2 regions of the Sphingomonas sp. So64.6b genome follow, and region 1 is predicted to be linked to the other one. Evidence: riboswitches for the same ligand, from Rfam matches in the RefSeq annotation. Region 1 holds a riboswitch; the other holds the start of a gene.
What was found. A riboswitch is a leader RNA that binds a small molecule or an ion and turns the genes downstream of it on or off. The one in region 1 is predicted to bind cobalamin.

Region 1 (3,415 bases):
GGCCGGCATCCCCGCCGATGTGTTGCATCTGTTGCCCGGCGGCGGCGATGTCGGTGCGGCGCTGGTCGCCAATCCAGACATCGGCGGCGTGGTGTTCACCGGATCGACCAACACCGCGCGTTCGATCAACCTGACGCTGGCGCAGCGCGACGGGCCGATCGTGCCCCTGATCGCCGAAACCGGCGGCCAGAATGCGATGATCGTCGACAGCTCCGCGCTGCCCGAACAGGTCACGCGCGATGTGGTTCAGTCCGCATTCCAGAGCGCGGGGCAGCGTTGCTCGGCACTGCGCGTGCTCTATCTGCAGGACGATATCGCCGATGGCGTGCTGGAAATGATCACCGGTGCGATGCAGGCGCTGACGATCGGCGATCCGCGCAAGCTATCGACCGATGTGGGGCCAGTGATCGACGCGCCCGCGCGCGAATCCTTGCAGAAGCACAGTGACGAACTGACTGGTTCGACGGTTTGCCGCCTCGCGCTTCCTGCGAGCAAAGGCGACTTCGTTGCTCCTGCCGCTTTCACCATTCCTGGTATCGCGGCATTGAAACAGGAGCATTTCGGCCCGTTGCTTCATGTCGTGCGCTTCCCGGCCGACGGTCTTGATGCGGTGATCGATGCGATCAACGCGACCGGCTTCGGTCTGACCCTTGGCGTGCACAGCCGGATCGACACGACGATCGAACGCGTCGTCGCGCGAGCGCGGGTCGGCAACGTCTATGTCAACCGCAACCAGATCGGCGCGGTGGTCGGCAGCCAGCCCTTTGGCGGCGAAGGCTTGTCGGGGACGGGGCCGAAGGCGGGCGGGCCGCATTATCTCGCACGTTTCGCAACCGAGCGAACCCTATGCGTGGATACGACCGCAGCCGGCGGCAATGCGACGTTGCTGGCGAGCTGATTCGCCCGCCAGTCGCTTCATACTATCGCGATAAGGCCCGCGATCATTGCCCAAAGCAGGATCGAAATGGCGGCTGCGATGACGAGGCCGCTGCCCGGCGCCATGGGTCTGTCGTCATGCGGCAGTTCGGGCGGAAGATGTTTCAACACCAATGTTCTCACGACCAGTTCCTTCAAGGAATGAGCTGCGAATGGCTCGTTATCCTCTTTCTTTCCTCCAAATTTACTAACGCGGTCGGCGACGGATGGTTGCACTGCGACGACGGGCGGCGTAGGGCCCGCGTCGTGACGGGTTCCCGGAGACGGGAAGCAAAAGGGAAGTTCGGTGCGTGGACCTGCAGGTCCGCCAATCCGGCGCTGTTCCCGCAACTGTAACCGGATAGCCGGTGTTCCATTCATGCCACTGGGCCGATCGGGCCTGGGAAGGCGGAACGCAGGCGACGACCCGGAAGTCAGGAGACCTGCCCGCCACAGTCGATCCACTGCGCGGGCGGGAAGACCCGGGCGGACGAGGGCGAAACCCCAAAGGGGGCGAACCTTTGAGCGAGCGACATGGACCGGGCCATTGGCCGGCTGTCGCTCCACGGCATCCGGTACATGGCCCCATGCAAAGGGGCATACCATGTTCGAATACCGTAAGATTCTGCTGACTACTGCGGCTCTGTTCGCCGCGACTCCCGTTTTCGCACAGGAAGTGCCGGCTGAAGGCGAAGGCATCATCATCGCCGATGCGATGCAAAAGGAAATCGTCGTCACCGCGACCGGAGTGGAACAGCCGGTCGACCAGGTTGGCCAGGCGATCACCGTAATCGATGCCGACACGATCCGCCGCCGTCAGGAGATCAACGTCACCGACCTGATCGCGACCACGCCTGGCGTACGTTTCAACCGCGCCGGCACCACCGGGACGGTCACTGGCGTGTCGCTGCGCGGCGCGGAAACCACCCAGACGCTGGTGCTCATCGACGGCGTCAAGGTCAATGACCCGAGCGGAATCGGCGACATGTTCGATTTCGGCAATCTGCTGGTCGGCAACATTCAGCGCATCGAAGTGCTGCGCGGTTCCAACTCGGTGGCGTTCGGCAGCCAGGCGATCGGCGGCGTGGTCAATGTGATGACCGCCGGTCCGACCGATGGCTTGGCGGCCCATGCGTCGGCCGATTATGGCTATAGCAACACCGTCAACGCCAAAGCCGATATTTCCGGCGGTAGTGGCATGTTTTCGGGCGGTGCCGGCATTTCCTATTTCGATACCGATGGTATCTCTTCGGCGAGCAAGGCATTCGGTGCGACCGAGAAGGACGGCTACAAGAACCTGACCGCAAATGCGAAGCTGAGGGTCGCGTTCAGCGACGATATCAGCCTCGATCTGCGCGGCTATTATATTGACGCCGATCTCGATTATGACAGCTTCTTCGGTGCACCGGCCGACAGCACAGATGTAAGCAAGTCAAAGCAATATATCGGCTATGCCGGGGTCAACGCGGTACTGTTCAATGGCCTGCTCAAGAACCGCTTCGCGGTGACCTGGTTCAAGCATGACCGAGACTATTATTTCGTACGCTCGAATACGCCCGATTACGGCTATTCCGGCAAAAACCTACGCTTCGAATATCAGGGTGTGTTGCAGCCTATCGAGCAGGCAAAGCTGATCTTCGGCTATGAGCATGAAAAGCCGGAATATGATTTTGCCGGCTTTGGATCGGATGATCATCGGAAGGCCAATACCGACAGCGTCTACGGTCTTGCCGTGGTGCAGCCGCTTGCGGGTCTTTCGCTTACGGCTGGTGTGCGCCACGACGATCACAGCCAGTTCGGTGGCGCGACGACCCTCGGCGCGAATGCCAATTATTCGCCCAATCACGGCGCCACCAATTTTCGACTGAGCTATGGGGAAGGGTTCAAGGCGCCGTCACTCTATCAGCTTTACGATGGCTTTAGCGGCAATGATCTGCTCCGGCCTGAACGGTCACGCAGCTACGATATCGGCGTCGACCAGTCCTTGCTCGCAGGGCGGGCAAAGGCATCCGTGACCCTGTTCCAGCGTGATACCCGCGATCAGATCGATTTTTTCGCTACGGGCCCTTTCACTGGCAATTATCGGAATATCGACAAGACCCGGGCCAAGGGTGCGGAATTCACGCTCGCGCTGCGCCCGGTCGATGCGCTGACCTTCACTGCGGCCTATAGTTATATCGACGCTCGCGATCGTTCGCTCGACCCTGCGAGTTTTGATAAAAAGCTGGCGCGCCGTGCGGACGATGCGGTCAGCGTATCGATGGACTATGACTGGTCGTTCGGCCTGTCGACCGGCGCCACATTGACCCAGGTCGGCGACAGCTTCGACGATGTTGCGAACACGCGCAGTCTCGACGGCTATGTGCTGGCCGGCCTCCGCGCCTCGATCCGCATTGCCGACCGGTTTGAAATCTATGGCCGCGTGGATAACCTGTTCGATGAGCAGTACAGCACCGTCTATGGCTATGGCACCTATGGCCGCGCGGCTTATGGCGGCGTG
Region 2 (3,415 bases), 730 kb from region 1:
CACCACCGTCTCGATCCGGTTGACCTCCCCGTCGATCGCGAAATGCTCCGGCCGGATGCCCAATGTTACCGCCGCCCCCGTCGCCAGCGGGCTCGCATCGATCGCGGTATGGATCTCGGTCCCGCCCGCCAGTCGCACCACCGCACCGCCCGGCGCGTTCGACACCAGAACCGCCGGCAGCAGATTCATTTTCGGCGACCCGATAAAACCCGCAACGAAGATCGTGTCGGGATGCGCATAAAGCTCGGCCGGGGTGCCGACCTGCTCGATCCGGCCGGCCGACAGCACGACGATGCGGTCGGCCAGCGTCATCGCCTCGACCTGGTCGTGCGTGACATAGATCATCGTCGTGCCGAGCGTCTTGTGCAGCCCGGCGAATTCATACCGCATGCGCACGCGCAGTGCCGCATCGAGATTGGAGAGCGGCTCGTCGAACAGGAACACCTGGGGCTGGCGTACGATCGCGCGGCCGATCGCGACGCGTTGCCGCTGACCGCCCGACAATTGCTTCGGCTTGCGGTCGAGCAAATGGCCGATATCGAGCGTCGCCGCCGCTGCCTCGACCGCCGCGTCGATTTCCGCACGCGGCAGATGCTGCAGCTTCAGTCCAAAGGCGAGATTCTCGCGCACGTTCATATGCGGGTAGAGCGCATAGGATTGGAACACCATCGCGATGCCGCGATCCGCCGGCGCCACGTCGTTGACCACGCGTCCACCGATCGACACCTCGTCCGCGCTCAGATCCTCGAGCCCGGCGATGACTCGCAACAGGGTCGATTTGCCGCATCCCGAGGGGCCGACGAACACGACGAACTCGCCGTCCGCGATGTCCAGGTCGATGTCGCGCAACACCGCCGTCGTCCCGAAGGATTTCGATGCGCCCGCCAGCCGCACGTCCGCCATTCAGCCTCTCCCGCCGACGCTGATCGCCGGTCGCAAGCGTTCAAGTAACCGGTTACACGGCGGGGCGCTATCCCCAGCTGATATGGCTTGAAGCGATCAGGTCACCGCCTCACGCACCCGCCGTTCGTTTCGACGAAGTCGAGAAACAAGCCACTAGCGTTGCGCAGGGTTTCTCGACTTCGGCCCAGAGGGCCGAAGTTTATCCTGAGCGCCTGCCTTGGCAGGCAGTCGAAGGGCTCGAAACGAACGGAGTGAGGGAGGGTAGCTCGAAGTGTTAATGATAACATAACAATATAAAGATATCTTTATATCACACTTGACGCCGCGCTCATTCGCTGGGATGCTTGGGTGTCGAGGTTCTCCGCGGGCATGTCGTTCGTGGAGCTAAGACGGGAAGCCGGTGCGGCCATGGAGCGATCCATGGCCAATGCCGGCGCTGCCCCCGCAACTGTAAGCGGCGAGCGGCGGCCATCAAGCGTCACTGGCGGTGCGAACCGCCGGGAAGGCCAGGCCGACGTGACGACCCGCGAGCCAGGAGACCTGCCTCGTCACGATAACGTCCACCGGCGGGGTGCCCGGGCTGGTCGCTTGTGTGTCGTGACCGTTTCTGCCGGGCGCGCGCGCTTGTGTCCGTGCCCGGTCCCTCGCCCTTCATCGGGGTATGAGGAAAATGACCGTCACGATCGCCACATTGGGTTTCCCGCGTATCGGCCCGCGCCGCGAACTGAAATTCGCGCTCGAACGCTATTGGTCGGGTAAATCGAGCGAAGCCGACCTGCTCGAATCCGCCGCCGGCCTGCGCACCGCCGCCTGGGCGCGCCAGCGCGCGCTTGGCACCGACTGGCTGCCCTCCAACGATTTCTCGCTTTACGATCATGTGCTCGACACGAGCATGATGCTCGGCGCGATCCCCGAACGCTATGCGTCGGCCGACGGTGATGCGACCCTCGCCACCTATTTCGCGATGGCGCGCGGATCGACCGGCGACGGAGCAGCGGACTGCGGTCACGCCCATACCCGGGGCGGCGGCGAGACCGCGCTCGAAATGACCAAATGGTTCGACACCAACTATCATTACATGGTCCCCGAACTGGTCGCCGGACAACGCCTCGCGCTCGGGTCGGCCAAGATCGTCGAGGATTATCGCGAGGCCAAGGCGCAAGGTTTCGAGACTCGCCCGGTGCTGCTCGGCCCGGTCACCTGGCTGTCGCTGGTCAAGGGCCGCGATGTCGATCCGTTCGACTTTCTCGACCAGGTCGTCGGCCTGTACGGCGCAGTGCTCAGCCAGCTTTCCGCCGCCGGCGCCGAATGGGTGCAGATCGACGAGCCGTGCCTGGTGCTCGACCTCAGCTATCGTCAGCGCCATGCCATTGCCCAGGCCTATGCCCGGCTGTCGCGCTATGGCGTGAAGCTGATGCTGACGACCTATTTCGGCGGGCTCGAGGACAATCTGCCGTTCGCGCTGACCTTGCCTGTCGCCGGCCTGCACGTCGATCTGGTGCGCGCGCCGGAACAACTCGGCGCGGTGCTTGCCGAGGCGCCGAAGAGCCTGCTCCTGTCGCTCGGCGTGATCGATGGTCGCAATATCTGGCGCGCCGATCTGCCCGCCTTGCTCGACCTGCTCGAACCGATCGCCGCGACGCGCGACCTGATCCTCGCGCCATCATGCTCGCTGCTGCACACCCCGATCGATCTCGCGCTTGAAACCGGACTCGATCCGGAGGTCGCACAGTGGCTTGCCTTCGCGGTGCAGAAGATCGAGGAGCTCGGCATCCTCAAACGCGCGCTCAATGACGGCCGCGACAGTGTCGCCAAACCGCTCGCGGCATCGGCACGGGCGGCGGCCAATCGCCGCACCTCGCGGCTGATCCACGACGCGGCGGTTGCCGCGCGTATTGCCGCGGTCACACCGGATCTGCTGCAGCGTCGCTCGGCCCATGCGCCGCGCCGGGCGGAGCAACAGGCGCGCCTCGCGCTGCCGCTTTTCCCGACCACCACGATCGGCTCCTTCCCGCAAACCGCGGAGGTGCGCCAGGCTCGCTCGCAACATGGCAAGGGCCTGCTCGACGACGCGGCCTATGACGCGTTCCTGCGCGAGGAAACCGAGCGCGCAATCCGCTGGCAGGAAGATGTCGGGCTCGACATGCTGGTGCACGGCGAATTCGAGCGCAACGACATGGTGCAATATTTCGGCGAACAGCTCGCCGGGTTCGCCTTCACGCGTCAGGGTTGGGTGCAAAGCTATGGCTCGCGCTGCGTGCGCCCGCCGATCCTTTATGGCGACGTGTCGCGCCCGAAGCCGATGACGGTCGACTGGTGGCGCTTCGCACAAGAACTGACCATTCGCCCGGTCAAGGGCATGCTGACCGGCCCGGTCACCATCCTCAACTGGTCGTTCGTGCGCGACGATCAGCCGCGCAGCGCAAGCTGCCGTCAGATCGCGCTGGCGATCCGCGACGAGGTGGCCGATCTCGAAGCGGCTGGCGCCAAGGCGATTCAGATCGATGAAGCG

Region 2: it holds a riboswitch for cobalamin, as region 1 does, so the genes downstream of both, metE (5-methyltetrahydropteroyltriglutamate--homocysteine S-methyltransferase) here and G4G27_RS02700 (TonB-dependent receptor) in region 1, are expected to answer to the same signal.

Annotation. Positions count from the first base shown of each region.
Region 1 is NZ_CP048817.1:578,334-581,748, forward strand. Features, by position in the region: gene putA (bifunctional proline dehydrogenase/L-glutamate gamma-semialdehyde dehydrogenase PutA) at 1-898, shown strand, start outside; cobalamin riboswitch at 1,171-1,381, shown strand; gene G4G27_RS02700 (TonB-dependent receptor) at 1,520-3,415, shown strand, end outside.
Region 2 is NZ_CP048817.1:4,904,216-4,907,630, forward strand. Features, by position in the region: gene ugpC (sn-glycerol-3-phosphate ABC transporter ATP-binding protein UgpC) at 1-903, opposite strand, end outside; cobalamin riboswitch at 1,241-1,466, shown strand; gene metE (5-methyltetrahydropteroyltriglutamate--homocysteine S-methyltransferase) at 1,574-3,415, shown strand, end outside.